One region of the Stenotrophomonas sp. 57 genome, then DNA from elsewhere that is predicted to be linked to it. Evidence: predicted binding sites of a transcription regulator. Region 1 holds the regulator's gene; each other region holds the start of a gene.
What was found. The regulator FliA, encoded in region 1, starts transcription of late flagellar genes. The targets are predictions, from matches to a motif close to TAAAGTTTNNCNNNCNNNGGCCGATAA.

Region 1 (3,271 bases):
GCGCGCGATCCCCAGTGCTTCTTCGGCGGCGTGACACAGCTCGACCATGGCGGTGACGCCTAGGAAGCCGGCGCCGCCCTTGAGCGTGTGGTAGCCGCGGAACACCGCGTTGAGCTGCTCGCTGTCCTGCGGCGCCTGCTCCAGCGACACCAGCTGTTCGCCCAGGCGGTCCAGGATTTCCTGTGCCTCGATGATGAAATCGGCAGTGATGTCGTCGGATACCGCGCTCATGGTTACAGCCCCAGATCCGACAACAGGTCGTCGGCGTCGTTCTGCGAGACCGCGTGGCGGTCCAGTCCCTTCAATGCCGGCCCGGCCAGTTCCGGGTCGGTGCGATGCTGTTCCGGCGGCAGGCCGAGTGCGCCGAAACCTTCGTGTACGCGGCGCACGATGCCGACCACGCGCCGGATGATCTGTCCGGTCAGGTCCTGGTAGCTCTGGGTCAGGGCGATTTCGGTGAGGTTGTGGCGGATGCGCTCGAGCTGCGCGTCCTGGCCGGGCTGCAGGCCTTCGGCGCGCAGCTGTTCGGTCAGGCTGCGGCATTCCTCGGCCAGGTCCAGGGTGCGGTGGGTGGCCTGTTCGGTCATCGCCACCACGTGGTCCAGGCGTGCGCAGGCGTCGTCCAGTTCACCGGCTTCGCTCGGCACGGTCGGCAGTTCACCCAGCGCTTGACCCAGCTCGCGGGCCAGCCGCGAAAGGCCGCTCATCATCGGCTGCGTGCGCAGCGCGACCAGTCCGTCGATGCGTTGCCGCCAAGCGGCTTCGTCACCGGACTCCAGCGCGTCCAGGGCTTCCTGCAGGCGCAGGGCGAGGGCGTTCCTGTCGACCGTGGTATCCATCAGGCGCTGGCCGCCAGGCGTTCGAAGATCTTGCCCAGCTTCTCTTCCAGCGTCTGCGCGGTGAACGGCTTGATGATGTAGCCGTTGACGCCGCTCTGTGCCGCTTCGATGATCTGCTCGCGCTTGGCTTCGGCGGTGACCATCAGCACAGGCAGCGTTTTCAGCTTGGCGTCGGCGCGGATCGCCTTCAGCAGCTCGATGCCGGTCATCACCGGCATGTTCCAGTCGGTGACCACGAAATCGAACGGCTGGCTCTGCAGCAACGACAGCGCGGCATGCCCGTCCTCGGCTTCGGCGGTGTTGGTGAAGCCCAGATCGCCCAGCAGGTTCTTGACGATGCGACGCATGGTCGAAAAGTCGTCGACGATCAGGATGCGCATGTTCTTGTTCAAAGCAGAGTTCCTTTGTTGTTCATTCCGGGCGGCCGGGGGCAGCCGCCTCGGGGATGTTCATTCTTCAAGGCCGGCGTCGACCGCCTCGAATATCTTCAGTCGGCCCCGCAGGCGCAGTACCGCCTGGCCGTGGATCTGGCAGACCCGCGATTCGCTCACGCCGAGCACTGCGCCGATCTCCTTCAGGTTCAGCTCCTGCTCGTAGTACAGCGAGAGCACCAGCTGTTCGCGCTCGGGCAGGTGGCCGATGGCCTTGCCCAGCTCGCGGCCGAATTCGCCGCGCTCCAGCACCTGCTGTGGGGTCGGGCCGCCCTGGGCGACGGTGTCCAGCTCGCCCTGGTCCTCGATGCGCGATTCCAGGCTCAGCACCTGGCCGCGTGCGGCGTCTTCCATCAACCGCAGGTACTCTGGCAACGGCATCTCCATCGCCGCGGCCACTTCGGTGGCGCTGGCGGCACGGCCGCTGCTCTGTTCGAGGCGGCGGATGGTGGCGGCGGCGTCACGCGCACGGCGGTGCACCGAACGCGGCACCCAGTCGCCGCGGCGGATCTCGTCGATCATCGAGCCACGGATGCGGATCGAGGCATAGGTCTCGAACGAGGCGCCCTGGTCGGCGTCATAGCTGCGCGAGGCTTCGATCAGGCCCATCATGCCGGCCTGGATCAGGTCGTCCACTTCGACGCTGGCCGGCAACCGCGCAGCCAGGTGGTGGGCGATGCGCCGCACCAGATCCGAGTGCTGGGCGATGACCTCGTTGGCTGCCGAGCGCTGGACCTCCCGGTACTGGGCTGCGCCTTTCATGCGGCCACCCCGCGCTGCTTGAGGATGCGCTCGAGGAAGAACTCGACGCCGCCACGCGGCTCGGTCGGCGCCTGCCAGCGGGCGGTGCGGCGGGCAATCTCGGTGATCGCCAGCGCGGCCGGGCTGGACGGATAAGCCTTCACCACCGGCTGCTGGCGCTGCACCGACAGGCGCAGCCAGTCATCCTGCGGCACGCAGCCCAGGTAGTTCAGCGAGACATCGGCAAGGAACTTCTCGCAGACGCGGGTCAGCTTCTCGTACAGCACGCGGCCTTCGTTGGGATCGCGCACCATGTTGGCCACCACCTGGATGCGGTCCACGCCGCGCTCGCGTGACAGCACCTTGATCAGTGCGTAGGCATCGGTGATCGAAGCCGGTTCGTCACAGACCACCACCACGGTGTCCTGCGCGGCCTGGCAGAAGGTCAGCACGCCGTCGGTGATGCCGGCGGCGGTGTCGACCACCATGATGTCCAGCTCGCGTTCCAGTTCGGAGAACACGTTGACCAGGCCGACATGCTCGGCCGGGGCCAGCTCGGCCATGTGCCGGCGGCCGGACGCGGCCGGGACCACCAGCACGCCATTCGGGCCTTCGACGATGACGTCGTCCAGCGAGCAGCGGCCGGCGACCAGGTCGGCCAGCGTAAAGGTGGGGTTCAGTCCCAGGATCACGTCGATGTTGGCCAGGCCAAGGTCGGCGTCCAGCAGCAGCGTGCGCTTGCCCATGCCGGCCAGTGCCACGGCCAGGTTGGCCGAGACATTGGTCTTGCCCACGCCGCCCTTGCCGCCGGTCACGGCAATGGTGCGCACAGGGCCGAGCGGCTCGCTGCGGGTGGCCGACAGCGGGAAGGTCTTGGTCAGCTTGGCGTACTCACGCGACGGCATGGTTCAACTCCGGGTTGCAGGGCATATCGGCCGCTCGGCGCAAATCTTCAAGGCGAAGTACAAGATTGGCTGCACTGGCCCGGTGCAGGTCGTCCGGAACGTCCTGGCCATCGGTCACCCAGGTGATCGGCAGGGCATGGTCCACGGCCACCGACAGGGCGTTGCCGAAGCGGCCGGTCTCGTCCAGCTTGCTCAGTACCAGGCCCTGCAGGTTGGCGGCGCCGAAGCGGCGGACCACCTCGTCCATGTCGCCGAAGCTGGTGTTGGCCGGCAGCACCAGCAGGGTGCGGACCTGGCGGGCGGCGCGCAGCCACTGCAGCTGGGCGGCCAGTGCGCGGTCGCGCGGGCCCAGCCC
Region 2 (3,271 bases), 1.2 Mb from region 1:
CCGGCATCGGCCATGATGTCGATGGCATCGTGCACGCGTCCTTCGCTGCGGGCGTCGGTGAAGGTGTCGCGCAGCTGCGAGGGTAGTACGCCCTGCACCGGCAGCAGCAGACCGCCCGGTGCTGCGTCCAGGCTGGCCGGCAGCGGCGCGCTCGGTGTGGTCGGTTCCGCCGTCGGCGTTGCCGACACGGTGGAGGTCATTGCTGGCGAGGACGCCGCCGTGGGTTCGGCGGCATCGCGGCGCAGCCACCAGCCCAGTCCCACACCCAGCAGCACGCCCAGCACGATCAGCTGCGAAAGACGCATGGGCTTACTCCTGCATCACCACGGGGACGGAGGTATCCACCGCATCGGCCACGCGCAGCGCATCCCAGTTGGTCATGCGCACGCAGCCATGCGATTCGGTCTTGCCGACATGGCCGGGCACCGGCGTTCCATGCAGGCCATAGTGGGGCTTGGACAGATCAATCCAGACCCTCCCCACCGGGTTGTTCGGACCCGGAGGCAGCGTAGCCTTCTTGTCGCCCCTGCGCGCATCCCAGAACAGCTTGGGGTTGTAGTGGAACGGCGGGTCACGATACACGCCAAGAATTTTCCATTCACCGATTGGCAGCGGATCGTGTTGGCTGCCGGACGACACTGGCACCTGTGCGATCACCTTGCCCTGCGCATCCAGCAACTGCAGGGTGGAATCGGACTTGTCGACTACGATCTTCGCCGCCTTCAGCAATGCAGCCGGTGCGATGTTGGGTACCTGGATGCGGTTGCCGGCCTTGGCCAGATCGACGCCGGGGTTGAGCGCCTTCAGCAATTCCGGCGAAGCATGGAAACGCTCGCCCAGTGATTCCTCGACGCTGCTGTAGCCCAGTGCCCTCAGCTTTGCCTGCGCGGCGGGCGTCTTCGGTACGGCGACGAACGGCCCGGCCACGTCCTCGGCGGTCAACGTGTAACTGGCAAGCGGTGTGGTCGCATCGGCCTGCAGCGCCTTCCAGGTGCTGTCGTCCAGCTCTCCGCTCACCGTCAGGCCGTGAGCGGCCTGGAACCCGGCCACGGCGCGTCGCTGGTTGCTGCCGACTTCACCGTCGATCTCGCCCGGGGAGAAATTGGCCCGGTCCAGAAGCACCTGGGCGTGCAGCGGCGAGCGCGCCGCCGTATCGGGGCCGGCCTTCTCGGCAATGGGCTCCGGCAGCTGGGCTGGCGGCGGCACCTGCGCGAAGGCGGGGGACACCAGCAAGGACAGGGCGAGCAGGGCGGGGCGGTGTACGGGCATGTAGATCTCCGGCAGATGGCCGCTCCACCCTGCCCGCAGAGGCTGCGCAGCCTCCGTGAAAGCAACCTGATGCCGGCATGAGCAGGGCGGCCCTGGCGTGGCCCGGGCCCTTGTCGCAGAAGCACCGTGCATGGTCTCACCAAGGTGAACGGCTACCGACGCCCATGCATGTTGCCAGTCAAGATTGCCGGTGGCACGGCCGATACGGCCACATCCCCCCGTTTTGGATGAACCCATGAACTACTTGAGGAATGTCAGGGTTGCCTGGCGTCTTGGGCTGGGCTTTGGCCTGTTGCTGCTGCTGGTTGCCGCCGTGGTGGCCACTGGCGCCACCGCCAGTGTCGTGCAGAAGCGCGCGATGCAGCAGGTGGTCGACATCAGCGTGGCCAAGGTGCGGCTGCTGTCGCAGATGCTCGATGCCAACAACCAGATGATGGTGGTGCGCCGCGAGATGCTGATCCGCCAGGGCGAAGACCGCGGACACGACGAGCAGCGCATCGCCGATCTGGTCAAGCGCTACGAGGCCAGCTGGACCGCCTACCAGGCGCTGCCCAGCGACGCCCAGGGCAAGGCCATCGCGGAAACCATCGCGGCCAAGCGTGCCGTCGCGCGCCCGCTCAACAAGCAGACCAGCGCACTGATGGAGCAGGGTGACTATCCGGGCGCCGTGGCGCTGACCCTGGGCCCGGTGCAGGAAGCCGCCAATGGCTGGAACAAGGCGCTGTCGGACGGCGTGGACTTCGAAGAGAAGGAAAGCCGCACCGCCGCAGCCGAAGCGATCCGCCTCGGCGAACGCAGCCTTCTGCAGCTGCTGGTGCTGGGCGGTGTTGCATTGCTTGTCGGCATCGGTGCCTCGGTGATGATCGGCCGCAGCCTGACCGGCCCGCTCGCGCGCGCGGTGAACCTGGCCGAGCGCCTGTCCAAGGGCCAGCTGGACCAGGAATTCCGCCTCGGTGGGCGCGATGAACTGACCCAGCTGGGCGAGGCGATGGCCAGCGTGCGGCAGAGCGTGCAGGCAGCGATCGGCGCGCAGCTGCAGATGGCCGAACAGCATGAGGCCGGCGCGATCCGCTATCGCATGGACGCCAGCGCATTCCCCGGTGATTTTGGGCGCATGGTGCAGGCCACCAACAGCCTGGTCGAATCGCACGTACAGGTGGAACTGCTGATGGCCGAGATGATGCAGCGCTACGCCATCGGTGATCTGAGCCACGATCTGCCGGACTATCCGGGCGAAAAGGGCACGCTGACCCGCACCCTGGCGGCAGTGAAGCAGAGCCTGATGGCAATCAACGCCCAGATCGATGAACTTGCCCGCGCCGCGCGCGCTGGTGATTTCAGCATGCGCGGCGATGCTGCTGCGTTCCAGTACCAGTTCAAGGCGATGGTCGAGCACCTCAACGGCATGATGGCCAGTTCGCAGGCCAGCATCGCCGATGTCTCCGACGTGCTGCGTGCGATTTCGCACGGCGACCTGACCGCACGCATGGATGGCGAGTACGACGGTGTATTCGCCCGCATGCGTGACGACGCCAACACCACCACTGCGCAGTTGACCGGCATCGTGCGGGGCATCCAGGTGGCTGCCGACAGCATCAACAACGCGGCGCAGGAACTGGCTGCCGGCAACAACGACCTGTCGCGCCGCACCGAGCAGCAGGCCGCCAACCTGGAAGAAGCCGCGGCATCAATGGAGGAACTGACCTCCACCGTGCGCCAGAACGCTGAACTGGCGCGGCAGGCCGACAGCGAAGCGCATGCCGCCGGTGCCGCCGTGCGCGAGACCGAGCAGGCGATGGCGCAGATGGCGGCGGTGATGGGCGAGATCGATCAGTCCTCGGCCCGTATCTCGGAGATCTCCACGGTGATCGACGGCATCGCGTTCCAGACCAACATCCTGGCGCTGAACGCTGCCGTGGAAGCCGCCCGTGCAGGCGAGCAGGGCCGTGGTTTCGCCGTGGTCGCCAGCGAAGTGCGCACGCTCGCGCAGCGTGCCGGTGTC
Region 3 (3,271 bases), 1.6 Mb from region 1:
TGGCATCGGCCTGGCGGTGATCCAGGGTGCGCGCCAGGCCAAGGCCGGCCGCATCATCGCGGTGGACACCAACCCGTCCAAGTTCGAACTGGCGCGCGAATTCGGCGCCACCGACTGCATCAATCCAAAGGACTTCGACACGCCGATCCAGCAGGTCATCGTCGAGATGACCACTTGGGGCGTGGACCACAGCTTCGAGTGCATCGGCAACGTCAACGTGATGCGCGCGGCGCTGGAATGCGCGCACCGTGGCTGGGGCCAGAGCGTGGTGATCGGCGTGGCCGGTTCGGGCCAGGAGATCTCCACCCGTCCGTTCCAGCTGGTGACCGGCCGCAAGTGGATGGGCACCGCCTTCGGTGGCGTGAAGGGCCGCAGCCAGCTGCCGGGCATGGTCGAGGACGCGATGAAGGGCGATATCGAGCTCGCCCCGTTCGTCACGCACACCATGGACCTGGACAAGATCAACGAAGCCTTCGACCTGATGCATGAAGGCAAGTCGATCCGTTCGGTCGTGCATTACTGAGCCACGGCATGGGCTGGCTGGATGCCCTGCGCGGGCCGCGTGCGGAAGACCCGCGCGCGGCCCTGGTCGCCCCGATTGAGCAGGTGCTGCGCGCGCTGGGCTGGGTCGAAGGCGAGGTCGGTGCCCCGCGCCCGGTGGATTCACCGTTCGGCATCGATGAGATGCCGTTCGAGCACTGGCTGGCGCAGGTCTTCCTGCCGCGGCTGCACGAGGCCCGCGCCGATGGCCGATGGCCACCGCGCAGCGATGTGGCGGTGGCCGCGTACCGCAACCTGGATGGCCAGCCCGGCGTCGAGCCGCTGCTGCGCCTGCTGTCGCAGCTGGATGAGTTGATCAACACACGTGACGGCTGACGCCGGCACGCAGGAGAGTCCCATGGAACGCATTGAACACCGCGCCTGTTTCGGTGGCTGGCAGGACGTCTACCGCCATCATTCGACCACGCTGGGCTGCGACATGCAGTTCGCCGTGTACCTGCCGCCGCAGGCGGATACTCAGGCGCTGCCGGTGCTGTACTGGCTGAGCGGCCTGACCTGCACCGAGCAGAATTTCATCACCAAGGCCGGCGCGCAGCGCTATGCGGCCGAGCATGGGGTGATCATCGTCGCACCCGACACCAGCCCGCGCGGTGACGATGTGGCCGATGCCGAGGGCTACGACCTGGGCAAGGGCGCTGGCTTCTACCTCAATGCCACCCGCGTGCCGTGGGCGACGCACTACCGCATGCACGATTACGTGGCGCAGGAGCTGCCGGCGCTGATCGAAGCGAACTTCGCGGTGACCGATGCCCGCGCGATCAGTGGCCATTCGATGGGCGGCCATGGCGCGCTGGTGATCGCGCTGCGCAACCCGGGGCGCTATCGCAGCGTGTCGGCGTTTTCGCCGATTGTCGCGCCCAGCCACGTGCCGTGGGGTCAAAAGGCCTTCCATGCTTACCTCGGCGACAACCCCGCCGACTGGGCTGCGTGGGATGCCTGTGCGCTGCTGGCCACCGCCGAAGAGCGACTGCCGCTGCTGGTCGACCAGGGCGAGGCCGACGAGTTCCTGCAGACCCAGCTGCAGCCACAGCGCCTGCAGGAGGCCTGCGCGGCCGCCGGCCATCCGCTGACCCTGCGCCTGCAGCCTGGTTACGACCACAGCTACTACTTCATTGGCAGCTTCATCGGCGAGCACATCGCCCACCACGCCCGCGCCCTCAACGCCTGAGGCGTCTGCGGTAGTGCCGGCCGCTGGCCGGCCCACCCAGGGAGACACGGAGCTGCAGGTTGCCGACCACTGGCCGGCACTACCGGGCGGTGCCCGCGGCGTGTTGTTTTGCCGCAGTGGATCACGCCGCTGTAGCGTGCCGGCGCGCTATCGTGCGCCCATACGGCCTTGCGGATGGGGGAAGGCATGCCGGTAGTGCTGGCGCTGCTGTATGTGCTGTGCCATGGCGTGGTGCTGGCCCTGTGGCCCGGTCCCGCCGGGGCGGGTTCCTTCGTTTTCCTGACCGGCGCCCCGTTGCTGGCTGCGGTCGCCTGCCTGTGGCGGGCCCGCCGCGACCGCGCGGCGCTGGGGTGGCGGGCCACGGCGTTGGCGCTGCTGCTGTGGGCCGGCGGCATGGCGTTCAACATGATCGACGCTCTGGGCGCCGGCCGTGCCGATTTCACCCCGCGGGCTAGCCTGTTCCTTTACGTGCTTTACGGTGTGCCCCTGGTGTTCATCCTGGCCCGGGCGCGCCGGGAACGGGTCAGCATCAGCCTGATCGATGCGGCGATGGCGGCGCTGCTGGGTGTGCTGTTCTTCGTGCACGCGCAGTCGTTTGCCGCCCGTGTTGACATCGACGACCACGCGTTGTCCAACATGCAGCGCATGTTCGATATCCAGAACCTGTGCATCGCCATGTTCGCGGTGGTGCGCTGGCTGGCCGGCGACGTTCCCGAGCGGCGCACCTTTTTCCGTGCGCTGGCGATGTATGCGGTCACCTACCTGTTGGTGGCGTACTACATCAACCACTACACCTCCGACGATGCGTTCGGTGCCTATGCCGACCTGCTGATCGATCTGCCGTTCCTGTTGTTGGCGCTGCTCGCACTCAGCCAGGCACCCGCGCGGATCCTTGCGCCGCATCCACGGATGGCGCGCACGGTGCAGGCGGCCGGCCCGATGATCCTGCCGTTGCTGCTGCTGGTGGTCGGCACCCTGGTGGTCGACCATGCGCGACCGCTGGCGGTCAGCGGGTTCGTGGTGGCGACGCTGGGCTTCGGCCTGCGCAGCATCCTGCTGCAGGTGGACCTGATGGAACGGCAGGCGTCGCTGGACCAGCTGGCGCGCCAGGATGGCCTGACCGGCGTGGCCAACCGGCGCGAGTTCGACGCGCTGCTGCTGGCCGAGTGGAACCGCGCACGGCGCAGTGGCACCGAGCTGGGCCTGCTGCTGTTGGATATCGACCACTTCAAGGCCTTCAACGACCAGCACGGCCATCCTGCGGGGGACCGCTGTCTGCAGGCGGTTGCTGCGATTCTGAAGGCAGGCGCGGGCCGTGCGGGCGACAGTGTTGCGCGGTACGGGGGCGAGGAATTCGCGGTGATCGTGCCAGGAAGCCCGTTGTCCAGCGTACTGGCGCTGGCTGAGCGCCTACGCGAGGCGGTGGAAGCGCTGCCACTGGCGGAAGGATCGGTCAGCATCAGCATCGGTGTGGGGTACCTGCATCCGCCAGCGATGGCCAGTGCCGATCAGCTGCTGGCCGATGCCGATGCCGGCCTGTAT

Region 2: the regulator FliA is predicted to act here: its motif matches at 1,449-1,475, upstream of QP512_RS15075 (methyl-accepting chemotaxis protein).
Region 3: the regulator FliA is predicted to act here: its motif matches at 1,783-1,809, upstream of QP512_RS17055 (GGDEF domain-containing protein).

Annotation. Positions count from the first base shown of each region.
Region 1 covers NZ_CP127407.1:2,101,679-2,104,949, forward strand. The annotation lists gene QP512_RS09635 (chemotaxis protein CheA) at 1-231, opposite strand, end outside; gene QP512_RS09640 (protein phosphatase CheZ) at 234-839, opposite strand; gene cheY (chemotaxis response regulator CheY) at 839-1,231, opposite strand; gene QP512_RS09650 (RNA polymerase sigma factor FliA) at 1,289-2,032, opposite strand; gene QP512_RS09655 (P-loop NTPase) at 2,029-2,916, opposite strand; gene flhF (flagellar biosynthesis protein FlhF) at 2,903-3,271, opposite strand, start outside.
Region 2 covers NZ_CP127407.1:3,255,452-3,258,722, reverse strand. The annotation lists gene QP512_RS15085 (M23 family metallopeptidase) at 1-305, opposite strand, end outside; gene QP512_RS15080 (L,D-transpeptidase family protein) at 310-1,269, opposite strand; gene QP512_RS15075 (methyl-accepting chemotaxis protein) at 1,505-3,271, shown strand, end outside.
Region 3 covers NZ_CP127407.1:3,714,834-3,718,104, reverse strand. The annotation lists gene QP512_RS17070 (S-(hydroxymethyl)glutathione dehydrogenase/class III alcohol dehydrogenase) at 1-523, shown strand, start outside; gene QP512_RS17065 (YqcC family protein) at 532-876, shown strand; gene fghA (S-formylglutathione hydrolase) at 899-1,729, shown strand; gene QP512_RS17055 (GGDEF domain-containing protein) at 1,916-3,271, shown strand, end outside.